DNA from 3 places in the Brevundimonas sp. AVps4 genome. Region 2 is predicted to be linked to each of the others. Evidence: predicted binding sites of a transcription regulator. Region 2 holds the regulator's gene; each other region holds the start of a gene.
What was found. The regulator LexA, encoded in region 2, represses DNA repair genes until DNA is damaged. The targets are predictions, from matches to a motif close to ATGTTCNCNANNTGTTCT.
Positions count from the first base shown of each region.

Region 1 (6,666 bases), 130 kb from region 2:
GGATCGCCGCCCATCTGAACATCAGCCGCGAACTGGTTCGAAAACGACGACAACTCGCCAAGAACCGTCTGCGCCTGTTGCTGGACCTCTAGGCGGGCGTATCGACCAGCACCGCCGGCGACACGGGCGCGCCTGTGGCCTCTGCCACCAGTTCGGCCGTGCGCGCTTCGATCACGGCTTCAAGGCGCGTAAGGAATTCGTCCTTGTCTAGGCCGACTGGAATGGGGTCCAGAAACTCCAGCGTGGCCGTGCCGGGATGCTTCTCGTACTTCTCTTCGGGCCAGAAGAGGCCGAGGTTGGTGGCCAGCGGCACGACCGGCATGTCGAAGTCGCGATACATATGCCAGACACCTGAGCGATAGCGGTATTTCTGTCCGACTGGGGCGAGGTGACCTTCAGGATAGATCAGGATCTTGCGGTTTTCAGCCCTGGTCTGGGCGGCGCGGGTTGCGAGCGCCTGACGCGCTTCGTGGCCGCCGCAGCTGTTGACCACGATCGCCCCCAGCTTTTTCAGAACGCCGCCGAGCAGGGGAAATTTTTCCAGGTGGTCGCCGGTGACGAAAGCCAGATCGTCGAACTGATCATAGGTCGCGAAGCCGTCGCCCCAGCTCTGGTGTTTGGAGGCGATGATGAAGGCGCCCTCAGGCAGCCGTTCCTTGCCCCGCACGTCCAGGCGGATGCCGGCGAAGAGGGCCATGGCCTGCACCATGCGTCGGACGTAGCGGCGGATGACCCAGCCAGTCGGGCCCCGCCCGGGGGCAAGCGCCGCGAAGGCGGCGGCCAAGCCATAGGCGATCGAGAGAATCCAGTAGGCGACGTTGAATGAAAAGCTGCGCATGGATCGATTATTGCGCAGCTGGCCGCGATGTCATGCCCTCAAGCCGCGTTTTCGAGGGCGGGCGCCCGCGTGACGCGATTGCGACCCCCGCGCTTGGAGGCGTAAAGCGCCGCGTCCGCGCGCTCCAGAAGGGCGGCGGGGCTTTCTCCCGGCCGATAGTCGGCAAAGCCGGCCGAAAGCGTCACCTTGCCCAGATCGTCGTTGGTCGAGCGACGCCGCAAGGCTCGGGACGCAACCTCTTCGCGGATGGTCTCCAGCGCCGCCAGAACCGTCCCCGCACCCTCGCCGGGGAAAAGGATGGCGAACTCTTCACCGCCGAAGCGGGCGACGAAGCGATTTCCGCCGCTGAAGCGAGACAGGACGGTCGAGACATAGCGCAAAACCTGGTCGCCCGTCTGATGGCCCCAAGTGTCGTTGAACCGTTTGAAGTGGTCGATGTCGATGATCGCCAGGATCAGCGGCGCATCGCCAGACGCACAGGACTGTTCCAACCGCTCGTCGAAGGCCTTGCGGTTGGCCAGGCTGGTCAGGGCGTCGGTCATCGCTTCGCGCCGGACCTCTTCCAGATGCTCGCGCAGTCGCGCGATTTCCTTGTTGGAGGTCTCCAGCCGCTTTTCCAGGACGGCGGTTTCGCGCCGCGCGCGTTTGGTCGCCGTCGACAGGCCGCCGACCAGCGCTTTCAGCGGCGAGGCGGCGCCGGCGGCTTCAATAGTGTTGGACGCATCCGCCAGGGTGTCGCCATAGTCCGCCTGGGTCTTATGGGCCTTGGCGATGGCGTTGGCGACGCTGGCCAGTTCCCGGTCCAGCACGGCGCCGGCGTCGCGAATCTGCTCCGACAAGCGGCCGCGCGGCAGGAATTCTGCGGCGAGCCGCTCGGACACCTCGTCCGATATGATTGCCGACGCGGCCAGGAGCCGGTCGATCTCGCAGGCGAGCGGGCTCTCGCGGTCGTCAAGGTAATGAAGCCAGAGCTCGAAGTTCAGTCGGGTCGGCCAGACGCCGGCCTTTTCCATCTCGTCGATGACATGGTGCGCGAAGGCGTAAGCCTGAGGCCCTCTGACCGTCGTCTCCAGCTCGGCCGTCATTCTACGCTCCAACCCCCTTCTAGAGTTTCGCAGGACATTAGATGTCTATCCGTAACACCGGGTAAACAGCAGACGGGGAGAGGGCGTAAATCAGCGGGGATCAGCCGTGAATGATCACCGGTCGGCGTAGGAAGGCGGGTATGTCGTCGCCGAAACCCTTGACCCCGGTCCGCTCGCGCTCCTCCGGCCGGCGTTCGCCGCGGCGATCGGACTGGCGCAGTTGAGGCTCGAGTTCCGCACGGGCGGGACGATCCGAATCGACAGAAACCGGCTCGGAGAGGGTCGCCTCGACCGCTGGCGGAGGCGCGGCCTCCGGCTTGGTCTTGCGGCGGCTGCGAGAGCGGGCCGGAGCCTCGGCGGTCTGCGCTTCGGTCGGGATTTCCGCAGACGCCACGACGGCCTGTTCCGTCTTGTCCGTTGATCGCGTCCCACCGCGGCCGGTTCTTTCGCGTCCGCCCTTGTCATCGCGCTGGGCGGGCTTCTTGGTCGTGTCGAAATCGACGCCGTCCAGGACCAACTCCTCCGGCTCCTTCTTGATCAGCTTGAGCACCTTATCCAGCGACTTGTCGTCGGCCGGGGTCACGATCATGAAGGCCTGTCCCAGACGGCCGGCCCGGCCCGTGCGGCCGATGCGGTGCACATAGTCGTCGGCGTGGTGCGAGACGTCGTAGTTGAAGACGTGGCTGACGTCGGGAATGTCCAGACCGCGCGCGGCGACGTCGGACGCCACCAGAATCTTCAGCGCCCCCGAACGGAAGTCGGCCAGGGTCTTCATCCGGTGCGACTGATCCAGGTCGCCATGGATGGGGGCGGCGTCGAAGCCATGAGTCTTCAGCGACTTGGCGACGATATCGACTTCCGACTTGCGGTTGCAGAAGACGATGCCGTTCTTGACGTCCGACCGCTCGATCAGGGCCCGCAGAGCGGTGCGCTTGGCCTTGGGGTCGCTGGTGGGGATGCGAACCAGATATTGGGTGATGGTGTCGGCGGTCTGGGCGGGACGCGAGACCTCGATCCGGGTCGGATCCTTGAGGAAGGCGGTCGTCAGGCGGGTGATCTCCGGCGGCATGGTGGCCGAGAAGAACAGGGTCTGGCGACGCGGCGGCGTCAGTTTGAAGATCCGTTCGATGTCGGGGATGAAGCCCATGTCGAGCATCCGGTCGGCTTCATCGACGACCATGATCTCGACGCCCGTCAGCAGCATCTTGCCGCGTTCGAACAGGTCGAGCAGGCGGCCTGGAGTGGCGATCAGGACATCGACGCCCTTGTTCAGCGCCGCCACCTGGTCGCCCATGGAGACGCCGCCGATCAGCAGCACCCAGCTCAGCTTGGTGCCCTTGGCGTATTTGGCGAAGCTCTCGGCGACCTGGTCGGCCAGTTCGCGGGTCGGGGCCAGGACGATGGCGCGCGGCATCCGGGCGCGGGCGCGGCCCGAGGCCAGGCGCTCGACCAGGGGCAGGGTGAAGGCGGCGGTCTTGCCCGTCCCGGTCTGGGCGATGCCCAGGACGTCGCGGCCGGCGAGGGCGACGGGGATCGCCTGTTCCTGAATGGGGGTGGCGGTCGTATAGCCGGTGTCGGCGACCGCTTGCAGGGTCGTGGGCGAAAGGCCCAGTTGGGAAAATTCTGTCATGAATCCTTGGGACGAAAAGCGTCTGCGTGCATAGCAGCGACGGAACCGCCCCTCTTTGGGCGAGCGGGCGGCGCGGATCGCAGACCTGTCCCGAGGCTGGGGGCGATATAGAAGCCCCTCCGACAAAGTCAAGTATTCTCGCTATTTCGGCCTGCTGAGGCGGAATAAATTCCCATGGTCAAGTTGGAGGTCGCTTGACTCCACGTGGCCTGAAAGAGGCATATAAGAGAACAAAAGGAGAACTGTTGTGCGGTCCGACCGCAAGATCGAAGCCCTGCGCCAACATCTGAAAACCCTGGAGGCAGCCGGTCATCCAGTGGACGACGCACGCTTCGATCTCGGACTGGAGGCGGCTGACCGGCATCTAGGCGGGCTGGCGACCCATGGGCTGCACGAGGTTTACGCCGCGACTACGCCTGATGCGACAGCGGCCCTGGGGTTCGCTCTGGGACTGGTCCGCCGGACGGCGGGCGATCGACCTGTGGTCTGGGGGGTCCAGGCCATGGCCGAACTGGAGACGGGGCGGATCTATGGGGCGGGCCTGCGCGAACTGGGGCTGGATCCCGGCCGGCTGGTGCTGGTGCGGGTCAAGGAGACGAAGGACCTGCTGGCGGCGGGAGAGGAAGCCCTGGCCGGTGGAGCCGTGGGAGCGGTGCTGCTGACAGCCTGGGGCGAGAGCAAGGTGCTGAGCCTGACCGCCACGCGTCGCCTGTCGATGGCGGCAGGGCAGGGACGGGCGACTGCACTCCTGACCCGGTTGGCGGCCCAGCCCCAGCCCAGTGCAGCCGAAACGCGGTGGCGGATCAGGGGGGCTTTGTCGCGGGCGCTGGAAGCGGAGGCCCCTGGCCATCCGACCTATGCGGTCGAACTGTTGCGACATCGGCTGGGCGCGCAGCCGAGAAGCTGGATCATGGAGTGGGATCGTGAGCGCGGAGTCTTCCAGAATGGCGGGCAGAATGTCGGGCATGGACAGCAACGACCGCCGCTATCTGGCGGTTTGGTTTCCTCTGTTGCCGACGGATCGACTGCGGCGCGAGGAGAGGGGCTCAGACGCCACGGCTGAGGCTGCGACCGTGCTCGTGGAGAAGGTGAAGGGGGCGCTGCGCCTGGCGGCGGCCAACGGCGCGGCCCTGGCCCTGGGTCTGTCGCCGGGCATGACCCTGGCCGATGCACGGGCGCGGGCGCCGGATATTCGCGTGGTCGCGCACCGGCCGGAGGCGGACGCGGCCCTGTTGAAACGGGTGCTGCTGGACTTCGGGCGTTTCACGCCGATGGCGGCGACCGACGGGCCGGACGGTCTGGCGTTGGACGTGACCGGTTGCGCCCATCTGTTCGGGGGCGAGGCGGGGCTGGTCCGGGCTGTCGCGGCGCGGGCCGAGGGCGTGGGTCTGGCGGTGCGTCTGGCCCTGGCCGGCACGCCCGAGGCGGCGCGCGCCCTGGCGCGCTTCGGGCGGGGCGGGATTTACGAGGGTGGGGGGCAGAACCAGGCCTTGCGCCGCCTGCCGGTCGCGGCGCTGGAGCTGTCGGACAAGGAGACCCAGGCCCTGTCGCGGGCGGGCTTGAAGACCCTGGGGCATCTGGCGGATCGCCCTACCGCCCCCATCGCCGCCCGCTTCGGCGCGGCGGCGGCGACGCGGCTGAACCGGGTGTTGGGACGCGAAGACGTCCGCATCCGTCCCGAACGGCCGGTTACGCTCGTCTCCGTCGACCGCATTCTGGTCGAACCGATCACGGAGACCCCGGACATCGAGGCGGTGATCGGCGACCTGCTGGTCGAGGCCATGGACCGGCTGGACCTGCGCGGTCAGGGCGGGCGCGCCTTTCAGGCCGGCTTTTTCCGCCTGGACGGAGAGGTGCGCCACATCACCGTGCGGACGGGCCGCCCCAGTCGCGACGCGGCGGCTGTGCTGCGCCTGTTTCGCGAACGGCTGGCCAATCTGGCGCGACCACTGGAGCCCGGTTTCGGCTTCGACCAGATGCGTCTGTCCGTAACGGTCGCCGATCGCCTGGCCTCGCGCCAGAGGGGATTTGAGGCCGCCCCGTCGACCGCCGAAGATCTGGGGCGACTGATCGACCGGCTGACCGCGCGCCTGGGACCGGAGGCGGTCAGCCGGTTCGAGCCGATAGAGTCGCACTGGCCCGAACGCGCCGTCCGCCTGAGCCCGGCCGCCCATCCCCCAGCCGCCCATCCCTTGGGCGAGATCGCCGCCTGGCCCGAACCGGACCCGGCCGACCCGCCGCTGCGGCCGTTGCAGATGTTCGATCCGCCCCAGCCGGTTCTGGCCACGGCGGAAGTGCCCGATCATCCGCCGAACCGCTTCATCTGGCGGCGGGTGGACCACCGGCTGGTCCGGGTCGAAGGGCCCGAACGCATCGCGCCCGAATGGTGGCGCAGGTTGCAGGCCCCCCAGGAGCCGACGCGCGACTATTACCGGGTCGAGGACCAGGAGGGGCGGCGCTTCTGGCTGTTCCGTTCCGGCTTCTACGGCGAGGAACCGGCCCCGCGCTGGTTCCTGCACGGGATCTTCGCATGACCCCCTATGCTGAGCTGGCGACGCGCAGCAACTTCTCCTTTCTGGAAGGGGCGTCGCATCCGAAGGAGCTGGTGCTGGCTTCGATCCTGCTCGGCCATACCGGCATGGGGCTGGCTGATCGCAACAGTCTGGCAGGGGTGGTCCGGGCGTGGAGCGCGCTGAAGGCCTTGAGGGAGGAGGGGTTGTCTCCCCCAGAGAAGGTGCGCGAGGGCGGCGGTCCGGGCGAGGTCGGCTGGGTCGAGGATCCGATGAACGACCCGGCCCTCAGCGACCGGGTCAAGCAGCGCGCCCAGGCCTTCAAACTGGTTCTCGGCGCCCGGCTTCGGTTCAATGACGGCGCGCCGGACATTCTGGCCTATCCGGAGGATCGCCGAGGCTGGGCGCGCCTGTGTCGCCTGCTGACCCTGGGCAACAGCCGGGCCAGGAAAGGTCAATGCGAGATCGGCCTACACGACCTGTGCGCGGCGCCCGAGGGATTGCTGCTGATCGTCATGCCGCCGCCTCGTCTGGAAGGCTTGGAGGCCGTGCTGGCGCGAGTGGTCGCGGCGGCGCCGGGCGCGGTCTGGCTGGGGGCGGCCA
Region 1 covers NZ_CM178741.1:1,994,498-2,001,163, forward strand. Annotated here, with positions in the region: gene ACW178_RS09925 (RNA polymerase sigma factor) at 1-92, shown strand, start outside; gene ACW178_RS09930 (lysophospholipid acyltransferase family protein) at 89-838, opposite strand; gene ACW178_RS09935 (GGDEF domain-containing protein) at 877-1,923, opposite strand; gene ACW178_RS09940 (DEAD/DEAH box helicase) at 2,024-3,553, opposite strand; gene ACW178_RS09945 (ImuA family protein) at 3,801-4,616, shown strand; gene ACW178_RS09950 (Y-family DNA polymerase) at 4,519-6,087, shown strand; gene ACW178_RS09955 (error-prone DNA polymerase) at 6,084-6,666, shown strand, end outside.
Region 1: a site for LexA is predicted at 3,781-3,798, ahead of ACW178_RS09945 (ImuA family protein). Genes of this name have one in related genera too.

Region 2 (6,666 bases):
CCGGCTCGTCCGACGTCCTGTCGATCCTGGGCGTCAACATGGCCGCCAGCCCGGCCCAGCAGCGCAAGGCGCTGGACGAGGCCGGCATCTGCTTCCTGTTCGCCCCCGCCTATCACGGCGCCATGCGCCATGTCGGCCCCGTCCGGGCCGAGATCGGTTTCCGCACAGTCTTCAATCTGCTGGGCCCCCTGTCCAACCCGGCCCAGGCCAGACGCCAGGTCATGGGCGTCTATGACCCCCGACTGCTCGAGCCTCTGGTCGAGGTGCTGGGCCGGCTGGGCGCGACCCGCGCCTGGACCGTCAACGGCCAGGGTCTGGACGAACTGGCGACGTCCGGCCCGACCGAAGTGGCGGAATGGAAGGACGGCGCCGTCCGCCGCTTCCAGGTCACGCCCGAGGACGCCGGCCTGCCCCGCGCCTCCATCGACGCCATTCGCGGCGGCGACGCCGAGGAGAACGCCGCCGCCCTGCGCGCCCTGCTGGCGGGCCAGACGGGCCCCTATCGCGACATCGTCTTGCTGAACGCCGCCGCCGCCCTCGTGGTCGCGGATCGGGCGACGGATCTCGCCGAAGGCGCCGCCCTGGCCGCAGCCGCCGTCGACGACGGCCGGGCCGCCCAGGCCCTGGAGCGGCTGGCCCGCATCACCTCGACCCCGCTGGAGACGGAGGACGCCCCATGACCGACGTTCTGGACCGTATCGCCGCCTACAAGCGCGAGGACGTCGCCGCCCGCAAGGCCGCGACCTCTCAGGACGCGATCGAGACTCTGGCCCAGGCCGCCTCGGCCCCGCGCGGCTTCCGCGCCGCTCTGGACAGGACCGTCGAGGAAACCGGCCGCCCCGCCTTGATCGCCGAGATCAAAAAGGCCAGCCCGTCCAAGGGTCTGATCCGTCCCGACTTCGATCCCCCGGCCCTCGCCCGGGCCTATGAGGCCGGCGGCGCGTCCTGCCTCTCGGTCCTGACCGACGGCCCCAGCTTCCAGGGCGACGACGCCTATCTGGGCCAAGCCCGTGCGGCGACCGGCCTGCCCTGCCTGCGCAAGGACTTCCTGGTCGACCCCTGGCAGGTGGCCGAAAGCCGGGCTCTGGGCGCCGACTGTATCCTGATCATCCTGGCCATGATCGACGATCGGCTGGCCGCCGAACTGCTGGCCGAGGCCGAGCGCTTCGGCATGGACGCCCTGATCGAAACCCACGACGAGGCGGAAATGGCGCGCGCCTGCGCCCTCGGCGGCGATCTGGTAGGGATCAACAACCGGTCGCTGCGGACGTTCGAGGTCGATCTGGAAACGACGGAACGCCTGGCGATCCTCAGCCCCGTGCGCGCCCTTCTGGTCGCCGAGAGCGGCATCTTCACCCCGGACGACGTTGCGCGCGTCTCCGCCGCCCACGCCCAGGCCATTCTGGTCGGCGAGAGCCTGATGCGTCAGGCCGACGTCGAGGCCGCGACGCGGGCGCTGCTGACCCTATGATCCAACGTGATGAGCGTGGTGAAGCGACGCCGTTAAGTTGACATTAGGAAGGAACACTTACAGAACATCGTCAATGTTCACGGCCCGTTCCGATTCGTCGGTCGGGCGCATGAGGGGCCGGCGATGCTCACGCGCAAACAGCACGAACTGCTGATGTTCATCCACGAACGGATTCAGGAGACCGGCGTCTCCCCCTCGTTCGACGAGATGAAGGAGGCGCTGGACCTGGCGTCCAAGTCGGGCATTCACCGTCTGATTACGGCGCTGGAGGAGCGCGGCTTCATCCGCCGCCTCGCCCATCGCGCCCGCGCCCTGGAAGTGACCAAACTGCCTGAACAGGCTACAGCCGGCGCCCCGCGCGGCCGGGCCGGGTTCAAGCCCGACGTCATCGAAGGCGGCGGCGCGCGTCCCGTCGCTGCAGCCTCAGCCGCCAATGACACCCGCGAACTGCCGCTCCTGGGCAAGATCGCCGCCGGCACCCCCATCGCGGCCATCCAGCACGAGCAGGAGCGGCTGCCGGTGCCGGAATCCATGCTGGGCAAGGGCGATCACTACATCCTCGAGATCGAGGGCGACTCCATGATCGAGGCCGGCATTCTGAACGGCGACCTGGTGGTCATCCGGCGCGGCGACACCGCCAACAACGGCGAGATCGTCGTGGCCCTGGTCGAGGGCGAAGAGGCCACGCTGAAACGCCTGCGCCGCAAGGGCGGCTCCATCGCCCTGGAGCCTGCCAACCGCGCCTATGAGACCCGCATCTTCGGTCCCGACCAGGTCGAGGTCCAGGGCAAGCTGGTCGGCCTCATGCGCCGCTATCACTGACAGCTGGATTCGGCCGGCGCGCCCACGGCCGGTCGCCCCGGACATCGGCCGTCCACACGGCCCGCCAGCCGCCCGCGCCGCTACGCCACAGCTCCACCGCCCCGCCGCGCGCAAAGTCCGCCCCGTCCAGAACCAGCCTCCCGTCACATGAGGGCGGCAGGGCGTGAACCACCGCCCGCACGCTGACGACCGAGGCCGCAAGGCACAGGGCGTCCATCTGCTCCATGTCCGGCGTCCGCCTGCCCCACCACAGGGCGACCGGCCCCGCCCCAGTGAGTTCGGGACGGCATGAAGCGCGGTCGCAGGCCCAGCCGGCCTCGGGGCGGTCCGCCAAGATCAGACCGCGCCGCCGGGACCACAGGTCCGTCGCAAACTCACGCACGCCGGGCCGGACGACGATCGCCTCGCCCTCCCGATGAAAGGCCGCATTGGTCCCGCCGTCGCCGATCCAGACGTCCGGCGTCGGCGCGCGCGGCCAGACCAGCACCGCCGCCGCCAGGGGCAGGCCCAGCCACCGCAGCCGCCCCTGCCACAGGCAGATGAACAGCACGCCTAGAAAGGCCACGGGCAGCACATAGTCCGGCGCGCTGGCGACCGTCCGCACCGCGCCGGGCAGGCCCGCGGTCCAGGTTCCGATCGCCAGCATCAGATCGACGCCCCACCCCGCCACCGCAAGGAAGGGTCCGCCCAGCCCCAAGGGCGCCAGCGCCGCCCCCAGGGCCAGGGTCGGCATCAGGACGAAATCGGCCACCGGCGCCGTACCCAGATTGGCCAGTAGGCCGTACACGGCCGTCCGGTTGAAATGCTGCATGGCGAAGGGTCCGGTCGCCAGACCGGCGACCACGCTGGCCGCGACGGCCGCCGCCAGCCAGCCTCCAAACCTCTGAACCGCCACGATCGGCCAGGGAGCCGCGATCTCGCGCACCCGCCGAGGCCAGACCTCCACCAGGGCCACCAGGGCCGCCGTCGCGGCGAAGGACATCTGAAAACCCGGCGTGACGATGGCTTCCGGTTGGATCAGCAAGACCACGAAGGCGGCGACGGCCAGCCCGTGCATGGTCACGGCCTGCCGGTCCAGCAATATGGCGATGAAGGCGATGGCGGCCGTGACGGCGGCCCGCTCCGCCGGCGGCGGCGCGCCCGACACCACCAGATAGGCGCCCACGGCCGCCAGCCCCGCCCATGCGGCGATCTTCTTGCCGGCGACCCGCAGCGCCAGCCACGGCCAGGCGGCCACCCCCAGCCGGACCGCAAAGAAGACGAAGCCGCCGACGATGGCCATATGCAGGCCCGACACCGACAGGATGTGCGCCAAACCCGAATCCCGCATCACCTCCACGTCTTCGGGGCTGATCCACGCCTCGTGGCTGGTGGTCATGGCGGCGGCGATCCCGCCTGTGCGAGGCCCAAGCTGGGCCACGATCCGTTCGGCCAGGGCGTAGCGCGCGCCGTTGACCGCCATCGTCAACCGGACGCGCCAGGGCGGGGGCGGCAGGTCGATGCTCCGCGTCTCCCCAAGCGCAAAGGCCACGCCGCCCAATCCTTGGAAGAAGGCGTTGCGGCCGAAGTCATAGGCGCCCGGCGCCGCTGGCGCAGGCGGCGGATTGAGGATGGCGAACAGTCGGATCGCCTCGCCCGGACGGGGCGGCGGCCCGCGCACGGTCACGCGCAGCCGCACCGGCGTCTCCTCGGGGGCGAGGCCGCGGATCCAGGTCGGCGCCGCCACCACCCGCGCCCCGTTCTGTCCGGGACTGTCGACGTCGATGACCCAGGCCTCGATCACGGTCGCTTCGCCCAGCGCCGGCGCGATCGGGGCGGCGATCGCCTCGGTCCGCACCTTGGCCGTCGCCAGCCCGCCGAGCAGACACGCCAGCATCATCAGGGGCCAGGTCCGGCCCCGCCCCCAGCCGCGCCGCCGTCCCGCCCACCAGGCGGCTGCGGCCATTCCCGCCGCTAGCAGCAGGGGCCATGACGGGGGCTCGAACCGCAGATTGAAATAGACGGCGCCGCCCGCCCCGAACGCCACCGGCGCCCAGAGCCGCCATCTCAGGCTCTGCGCCGCAAGCTCTTGGGCCAGCCAGACCCGCAAACGCGCGCCGGGGGTAGGCTTTGTCGCCTCGGGGCGTATAAGGGCCTCGCTTACGGACCCTTCCCCCATGACCTTGCCTTCTTCGACTGTCGTCACCCGCTTCGCCCCCTCGCCGACAGGCTATCTGCATATCGGCGGGGCGAGAACCGCCTTGTTCAACTGGCTGTACGCCAAGAGACACGCGGGACGCTTCCTGATCCGGGTCGAGGATACCGATCGGGAACGTTCGACCGAGGAGGCCGTCCAGGCCATCTTCGACGGCCTGAGCTGGCTGGAGCTGTTCGCCGACGAAGAGCCGGTGTTCCAGTTCAGCCGCGCCGACCGCCATCGCGAAGTCGTCGATCAACTGCTGGAGACCGGCCACGCCTATCGCGATTTCACCACGGCCGAGGAAACCGGACGTCTGCGCGACGCCGCCAAGGCCGAGCGTCGCACCTTTGAATCGCCCTGGCGCGACCGCACCCCGACCGTCGACGACCTGGCCCAGCCGCACGTCGTCCGCTTTCGACGCCCCCAGTCCGCCACGGTCACCGTCGCGGACGAGGTCCAGGGTTCGGTCAGCTGGTCGACCGACGACCTCGACGATCTGGTCCTGCTGCGCTCGGACGGAGCGCCGACCTATAATCTCGCGGTCGTTGTCGATGACCACGACATGGGGGTGACCCACGTCATCCGCGGCGACGACCATCTGAACAACGCCGCCCGCCAGAGCTTGATCTATGACGCCCTCGGCTGGACCCGACCGACCTTCGCCCATATCCCGCTGATCCACGGGCCGGACGGCGCCAAGCTGTCGAAGCGCCACGGCGCCCAGGCCGTCCACGAATACGCCGAAATGGGCTATCTGCCCGAGGCCATGCGCAACTATCTGGCGCGCCTCGGCTGGGGTCACGGCGACGACGAACTGTTCAGCGACGCCCAGGCGATCGAATGGTTCGATCTGGCCGGCATCGGCAAGGCGCCGGCGCGGCTGGACTTCGACAAGCTGGCCCACGTCAATTCGCATTGGCTGCGGCTCGCCGACGACGAACGCCTGGCCAAGCTGACGCTGGACGTCCACCTCGCCCGGGGTCGCAGCCTGGCCGAGGCCGACGAGGCCCGGCTCCAGCGCGCCATGCCCTTCGTGAAGGACCGCGCCAAGACCGTACTGGAGTTGGCCGACCAGACCAAATTCGTGCTCAAGACACGTCCCCTGGACATCGACGACAAGGGCCGCGCCCTGCTGTCCGGCGAAACCCTGGACCGCCTGGCGCGCCTGCGCGATCGGCTGGCCCTGTTCCAGTCCTGGGACGTCTTCGCCCTGGAAGCCGAGCTGAAAAGCTTCGCCGAATCCGAACAGGTCGGCTTCGGCAAGATCGGTCCGCCCATGCGGGCGGCCCTTACCGCAGGGTCAACTTCACCCGATATCGCACGAACTTTGTCCGCTCTTGGGCGCGACGAAAGTCTCGGACGCTTGGATGATGCGCTGCAACAGACTAAGTGATCAACCACAAACCTAAGAGCGCCCGGCGCCTCCCCGCGATCGGACGTCCAAATGCAAAGGGGCATTGATGACTGACCAAGCCAAAACCGCCACGCTCTCCTTCGAGGGCAAGAGCGTCGATCTGCCCGTTCTGTCGGGTTCGACCGGTCCGGACGTTATCGACATCCGCAAGCTCTACGGCGGAACGGGCGCTTTCACCTTCGATCCGGGCTTCACCTCGACCGCCTCCTGCGAGTCAGGCCTGACCTATATCGACGGCGACGCCGGCGTCCTGCTGCACCGGGGCTATCCGATCGACCAGCTCGCGGCCCAGTCGAACTTCATCGAGGTCTGCCACCTTCTGCTGCACGGCGAATTGCCGACGGCCGCGCAGTACGAGAAGTTCGAAGACAGCATCACCATGCACACGATGCTGCACGCCCAGTTCGACCGCTTCTTCGAGGGCTTCCGCCGCGACGCCCACCCGATGGCGATCATGGTCGGCACGGTCGGCGCCCTGTCGGCCTTCTATCACGACAGCCTGGACATCCATGATCCGGTCCAGCGCGACATCTCGGCCATCCGCCTGATCGCCAAGATGCCGACCATCGCGGCCCGGGCCTACAAGTACCACGTCGGTCAGCCGTTCATCTCGCCGCGCAACGACCTGTCCTACGCCGAAAACTTCCTGCGGATGTGCTTCGCCGTCCCGGCCGAGGACTATCACGTCGATCCGGCCCTGGTGCGCGCCATGGACCGCATCTTCACCCTGCACGCCGACCACGAGCAGAACGCCTCGACCTCGACCGTCCGCCTGGCCGG
Region 2 covers NZ_CM178741.1:1,868,497-1,875,162, reverse strand. Annotated here, with positions in the region: gene trpD (anthranilate phosphoribosyltransferase) at 1-680, shown strand, start outside; gene trpC (indole-3-glycerol phosphate synthase TrpC) at 677-1,471, shown strand; gene lexA (transcriptional repressor LexA) at 1,595-2,293, shown strand; gene ACW178_RS09275 (ComEC/Rec2 family competence protein) at 2,274-4,451, opposite strand; gene gltX (glutamate--tRNA ligase) at 4,450-5,865, shown strand; gene gltA (citrate synthase) at 5,933-6,666, shown strand, end outside.

Region 3 (6,666 bases), 210 kb from region 2:
GACGCCCTCGAACGGCTTAGAGACCTCGTATTTGCGGGCGTTGTCGTCATAGGTGAATTTGATCTTCTCAGCGCCCGTGCCGTGCAGGATCGCCTTATGCGCCTGGGCCGGCAGATCGCGCCAAGCCACATCCATCGAGAAGCCGTAGTGGCGGCTGAGCGACTGAAGCGTCTGGGTATAGAGAGGTGAGGGGCCGCGCGCCCACGGCGCTACCGCCCCCTTGTGCAGGCTCTTGTCGCGATCGGGGATCACCAGGTCGGCGTCGAAGGCGAGCTTGACCCCTAGGCCGTCGCACACCGGACAGGCGCCGAAGGGATTGTTGAACGAGAACAGCCGCGGCTCGATCTCCGAGATGGTGAAGCCGGACACCGGGCAGGCGAATCGTTCGGAGAAGACGAGGGTGCGCGGCGCTGTCTCGCCCTCGGCGACGCTGGCCCATTCCGCCGTGGCGATACCGTCGGCGAGGCTCAGCGCCGTCTGCAGGCTGTCGGCGTAGCGACCTTCCTGATCCGGCTTGGTCACGATCCGGTCCACGACGATGTCGATGTCGTGCTTGAACTTCTTGTCCAGGGTCGGGGCTTCGTCGATCGGATAGAATTGCCCGTCGATCTTCAGCCTCTGGAAGCCCTGACGCTGCCATTCGGCGATTTCCTTGCGGTACTCGCCCTTGCGGCCGCGAACGACCGGAGCCAGCAGCAGGATGCGTTCGCCGTCGGGCAGGGCCGTCAGCTTATCGACCATCTGGCTGATGGTCTGGCTCTCGATCGGCAGGCCGGTGGCCGGCGAATAGGGCACGCCGACCCGCGCCCACAGCAGGCGCATATAGTCGTGGATCTCCGTCACCGTGCCGACGGTCGAGCGAGGGTTTTTGGACGTCGTCTTCTGTTCGATCGAAATGGCCGGCGACAGACCCTCGATCAGGTCCACGTCCGGCTTGCCCATCAGTTCCAGAAACTGGCGCGCATAGGCCGACAGGCTCTCGACATAGCGCCGCTGGCCCTCGGCGTAGATGGTGTCGAACGCAAGGGACGACTTGCCCGAGCCCGACAGGCCGGTCATCACCACCAGCTGTTCGCGCGGAATATCCAGGTCCACGCCCTTGAGATTATGCTCGCGGGCGCCGCGAACGCGGATGAAGTTGTGCTTTTCGGTCATGCGGTCCGGGAAACGCGGAGAGGAGCCGGAGGGCTCCGGCGCGACATTGCTATATGGGGATGATTTGCCCGATTTAAGCAAGAACAATGTGTGAACATTGCGGCGCTGGGCGCGTCCAGCCCGGTTGACCTACTCCGGCGTCCAGGCCTGTGTCGGGCGCAAGAAACGCTCGCCCTTGGCCAGCATCACTCCGTTTGCGGTCGCGACGCCGAGCTCCAGGCTCTCGGCGATGCGGCGGGCGCGTTCGATGAAATGGGCCGCGGCGACGGGCGGGCACAGGTCGCGGGCGGTCTCGGCGAACAACTCAAGCCAGCGGTCGAAGTGGCGCGCGTCGATCGGCAGGGGCAGATGTTTCGGCATAGGCCGACCCTGGTAGACGCCAGACGAAAGGGCGACCGACGACCAGAACAGCTTCATCTGCGCCAGATGCGGGCCCCAGTCGGCGATCCGATCCGCGAAGATCGGCCCGATCAGCCGGTCGTCGCGGACGCGGGCGTAGAAGCCCTCGACCAGGGCGTCGATCATCGCCTCGTCGATGCCGGTTTCGTCGCGCAGCCGCTGAACAGCCGCGTCGCGGCGCGCGGCGGCTCCGGCAGGGTCTTCTATGCGGAAGCGGCTCTCCATTCCGACGTCCTAGCGGCTTGGTGGGCGGGGCGCCATCGGACCATCGGTCCACCCCGGAGCCACCCCCTCTTCACGCGGGCGTGTTCATATCAGGGGCTCCCCGGACTTGCGGATTGCATAAATACGACCCATCCTCCTGTCTCTGAGGAGTTTTGAGCAGGAGGCTCGAAGATCATGATCATCGCACTGGCAACCGGTTCCGCCCTGTCCGCCATGCTGCTCGTGATCCTCCATGCCAACCAGCCCAAGCCCAAGCGCGTTCCCGTGCGCGCTCGCGACCCTCGACAAGGTCGCCGCTAGAACGCCTGACGGCGTTACGCTTTTCGACAATCTGAGCCTGACGTTCGGGCCTGAGCGCACCGGCGTCGTCGGTCGCAACGGCGCGGGCAAGAGCACGCTGCTGCGTCTGATCGCCGGCGACCTGTCCCCCAATGAGGGAACGGTCACGTGCCTCGGCTCTGTCGGCGTTCTGGATCAACGGTCCGATCCGTCTCCCGTCGAGACAGCGGCGCAAACCCTGGGCGTCGCGCCGGCCCTGGCGGCGATCGACCGGCTGCTGGCTGGCGCGGGCGACGCCCAGGACTTGGCCGACGCCGATTGGACCCTGGAACCCCGGATCGATTCAGCCCTCGCCGAAGTCGGGTTGGCGGGCCTGCCGATGGACCGGCCGACACGCAGCCTCAGCGGCGGGGAACAGACCCGGCTACGGCTTGCGGGATTGATCCTGGCGGCGCCCGACCTGATCCTGCTGGACGAACCGACCAATCACCTGGACGTCGAGGCGCGGCGCTGGGTGGCCGAGGTGCTGGGTCGCTGGAAGGGCGGGGCGGTGGTGGTCAGCCATGACCGGGATCTGCTGCGTCGCATGGATCGCATCGTCGAGGTGTCCGGCCTGGGGGTCGCCGTCCACGGCGGGAACTACGACCTCTACGCCGCACGCAAGGCGATTGAGCGCGAAACAGCCGAACGCGACCTGGTCGAGGCTGAACGGACGCTGGCCCGCGTGGCGGCGGTCGCCCAGCGTCGCACGGAGATGAAGGCGCGGCGAGACGCGGCCGGACGCCGCAAGGCGGCCAAGGGCGACATGCCCAGGATTCTGATCGACGCCCGGGCCGAGCGGGCCGAAAACAGCGGCGGCGCCGACCGGCTCCTCGCTGTGCGCCAGGCGGCGGAGGCGGAAACCGCCCTGGCCGCCGCGCACCAAGGGGTGGAGCGGGTGCGGACCCTGGCCATCCCCATGCCCGCCACAGGCCTTGCGGCGGGACGGACGGTGGCGACCTTGAGCGGGGCGGTCTGGACGACACAGGGCGGGCGGCGGATCGTCGGCCCCGTGGATCTGACCTTGACCGGCCCGGAGCGGGTCGCCGTCACCGGCCCGAACGGCGCGGGCAAGACGACCCTGCTGCGGCTCATCACCGGCGATCTTGCACCGACTTCGGGCCAGGTGCAGCGACCTGTTCCCGCAGCCTTGCTGGATCAGGAGGCGGCCCTGCTGCGCCCCCAGGAAACCTTGGTCGAGGCCTGGATGCGGCTGAATCCGGACGGTTCGGTCCAAGAAGCCCAGGCGGCCCTGGCTCGCTTCCTGTTTCGAAATACGGCCGCGCATCGGCGGGTCGGCGACCTGTCCGGCGGCGAACGGCTGCGGGCCGCCCTGGCCTGCGTCATGACGGGAACGCGCCCGCCGCAGCTTCTGGTGCTGGATGAGCCGACCAACCACCTGGACCTCGATTCGGTGGCGGCGGTGGAGGCGGCGTTGAGCGCCTATGACGGCGCCCTCGTTGTCGTCAGCCACGATGCGGACTTCCTGGCGGCGGTCGGGATAGATCGGACGGTCAGCCTAGCCCGCCCGTCTGCCTGAGGCCCTCCCAAAGGGCGATGCCCGCCGTGACCGACAGATTCAGCGACCGGGCCTCGGGTCTGAGCGGAATCACCACGCGCGCGTCTGCGGCGGCGTGCACATAGTCCGGGGCGCCGGCGGTCTCCTTGCCGAACAGAAGCGTGTCGGTGGGTTCGAAGACGAAGTCGGGCAGGGGCGTCGCCCCCTTGGTGGTGAAGAGCACCAGCCGTCCGGCGGGTCGCTCGCGCTGGAACGCGTCCCAATCCGCATGGCGGGTCATGTGCGATAGGGGGCCGTAATCCAGGGCCGCCCGCTTCATGGCGCGGTCGTCAAAACGGAAGCCTGTGGGCTCAATGACGTGCAGGGCGACGCCGAAACAGGCCGACAGCCGGATACAGGCGCCGACGTTCTGAGGAATGTCCGGTTGAAAAAGGGCGAGACGCATTCTAAGCCCTAGGTATACGCGACCTGGGGGTTTGTCGCGGTCTGTTTGCGAGCGTTTCGCAAGAAACGTCAGCAGCTTGCGGCGAACGCCGCAAATACAGGCCGAGGGGACCACAGGGCAGCGCTTTTAGGGTTCGTGCCGTAGCAGAGGAGCGCCAACACAGGCGGTCCCGGCGGTCTTCGAGAGGTGAAACGTGGCCGAAACGGGTGTGATTCCGGAAGGCGAGGGCGATCCGAATCGCCGCGACTTCATCCATATCGCGGCGGGCGCCGCTGCGGTGGGCGCCGGGGCGATGATCGCCTGGCCTCTGATCAATCAGATGAACCCTGCGGCCGACACCCTGGCCCTGGCCTCGATCGAGTTCGACCTGACCAAGGTTCAGGAGGGCCAGCAGGTCGTGATCAAATGGCAGGGCAAGCCGGTCTTCGTGCGCTATCGCACCCCGGCCGAGCTGCAGAAGGTCATTACCGAGGGCGCCGTCGGCAGCCCGCCCCAGACGGATGCGGAACGCACCAAGTCCGGGCATGAGAAATATCTGGTCGTGGTCGGCTCCTGCACCCACCTGGGCTGCGTCCCGACCTTCGGCGCCGGCGATTACGGCGGCTGGTTCTGCCCGTGCCACGGCTCGCACTACGATGCGTCCGGTCGGATCAGAAAGGGGCCGGCGCCCCTGAACCTGGTCGTGCCCGACTACGAATACACGTCCGACACCCGCGTTAAGATCGGTTGAGGGCGAAGGGGGAGGAAATGAGCGAACACGAATCCACCTACGTCCCGAAGACGGGCGTCGAAAAATGGCTGGACACCCGGCTGCCCATCATCCGCTTCGGCGCCGACTATATGTCGCTGCCGACGCCCAGGAACCTGAACTACTGGTGGACCTTCGGCGGCATCCTGGCCCTGTGCCTGATGACGCAGATCGTCACCGGCATCGTTCTGGCCATGCACTATACGCCGAACGTCGACCTGGCCTTCGCCTCGGTCGAGCGGATCATGCGTGACGTCAACGGCGGCTGGCTGATCCGCTATGTCCACGCCAACGGCGCCTCGATGTTCTTCATCGCCGTCTATCTGCACATGCTGCGGGGGCTGTACTACGGCTCCTACAAGGCGCCGCGCGAGATGATCTGGATCATCGGCTGCGTGATCTTCTTCCTGATGATCGCCACCGCCTTCCTGGGCTATGTCCTGCCCTGGGGTCAGATGTCCTTCTGGGGCGCAGAGGTCATCACCAATCTGATCGGCGCCGTGCCCCTGGTCGGGGAACCGATCCTGATCTGGCTGCGCGGCGGCCCGGCGATCGACAATGCGACGCTGAACCGCTTCTTCTCCCTGCACTATCTGCTGCCCTTCGCCATCCTGGGCTGCGTGGTCCTGCACCTTTGGGCCCTGCATTCGGCCGGTCAGAACAATCCGGTGGGCATCCTCATTCCGAAGGATCGTGCCAAGAAGGACACTCTGCCCTTCCACCCCTATTTCACGGTCAAGGACGGCTTTGCGATCATCCTGTTCCTGATCCTGTTCGCCGTCTTCGTCTTCTATCAGCCGAACGCCTTGGGCCACGCCGACAACTACATCCCGGCCAACCCGCTGCAGACGCCCGCCCACATCGTGCCCGAATGGTACATGCTGCCCTTCTACGCCATCCTGCGCGCGGTGCCGGACAAGTTCGGCGGGGTGGTCGCCATGTTCAGCGCCATCGGCGTCCTGTTCGTCCTGCCCTGGCTGGACACGTCCAAGGTGCGGTCGATGCGCTATCGCCCGACCATGCGGACCTTCTTCTTCATCTTCCTGGTGGTCGGCGTCGGCCTGGGCTGGTGCGGCGGTCAGCTGCCGGACGCCCCGGTCATTCCGGGCATGGCCAGCTTCGTCCTGTTCGACGGAGAGGTGAACTCCTACCTATGGCTGACGCGGCTGTTCACCCTCTACTATTTCGTCTTCTTCCTGGTGATCCTGCCCTTCGTGGGGCTGAAGGAGACGCCGCTGCCGATCCCGGCGACGATCTCGGAACCGGTCCTGACGGGGGGCGACGCCGTCCCGGCCGCCGCGCCCGCCTCGCCCGAGAAGAAGGGCTGAGCGTCATGAGCTTTGGAAAAATGAGCGTGTCGATGTCCAGACTGGTCGCTTCGGCGGTCGCCGCCCTCGGCCTGATGACGGCGGCGCCCGCCCTGGCGGAGGGCGGGGCGGCCCACCCCCGTTCCGGCGGCTTCAGCTTCGACGGCCCCTTCGGCGTCTATGACCAGGGCCAGCTGCAGCGCGGCTACAAGGTCTATCACGAGGTCTGCGCCGCCTGTCACAGCATGAACCTGATGCACTACCGGAACCTGGGCGATCGCCACGGGCCGTTCTGGAATCCGAAATATCCGAATCCGAACGACAATCCGGTGGTGAAGGCCCTGGCCAAGGAGATCCAGGTTCCTGACATCGACAGCGAGACGGGCGAGCCGATCCAGCGCGACGCCACCCCAGCCGACAAGTTCCGCGCCCCCTATCCCAACGCCACCGCTGCTGCCGCCGGCAACGGCGGGGCGGCGCCGCCGGACCTGTCGGTCATGGCCAAGGCGCGTCACGGCGGCGCCGACTACATCTACTCCCTGCTGTCGGG
Region 3 covers NZ_CM178741.1:1,663,316-1,669,981, forward strand. Annotated here, with positions in the region: gene uvrA (excinuclease ABC subunit UvrA) at 1-1,155, opposite strand, end outside; gene ACW178_RS08145 (group III truncated hemoglobin) at 1,285-1,779, opposite strand; gene ACW178_RS08150 (ABC-F family ATP-binding cassette domain-containing protein) at 2,012-3,637, shown strand; gene ACW178_RS08155 (tRNA (cytidine(34)-2'-O)-methyltransferase) at 3,612-4,061, opposite strand; gene petA (ubiquinol-cytochrome c reductase iron-sulfur subunit) at 4,255-4,791, shown strand; gene ACW178_RS08165 (cytochrome b) at 4,809-6,137, shown strand; gene ACW178_RS08170 (cytochrome c1) at 6,170-6,666, shown strand, end outside.
Region 3: a site for LexA is predicted at 1,236-1,253, ahead of uvrA (excinuclease ABC subunit UvrA). Genes of this name have one in related genera too.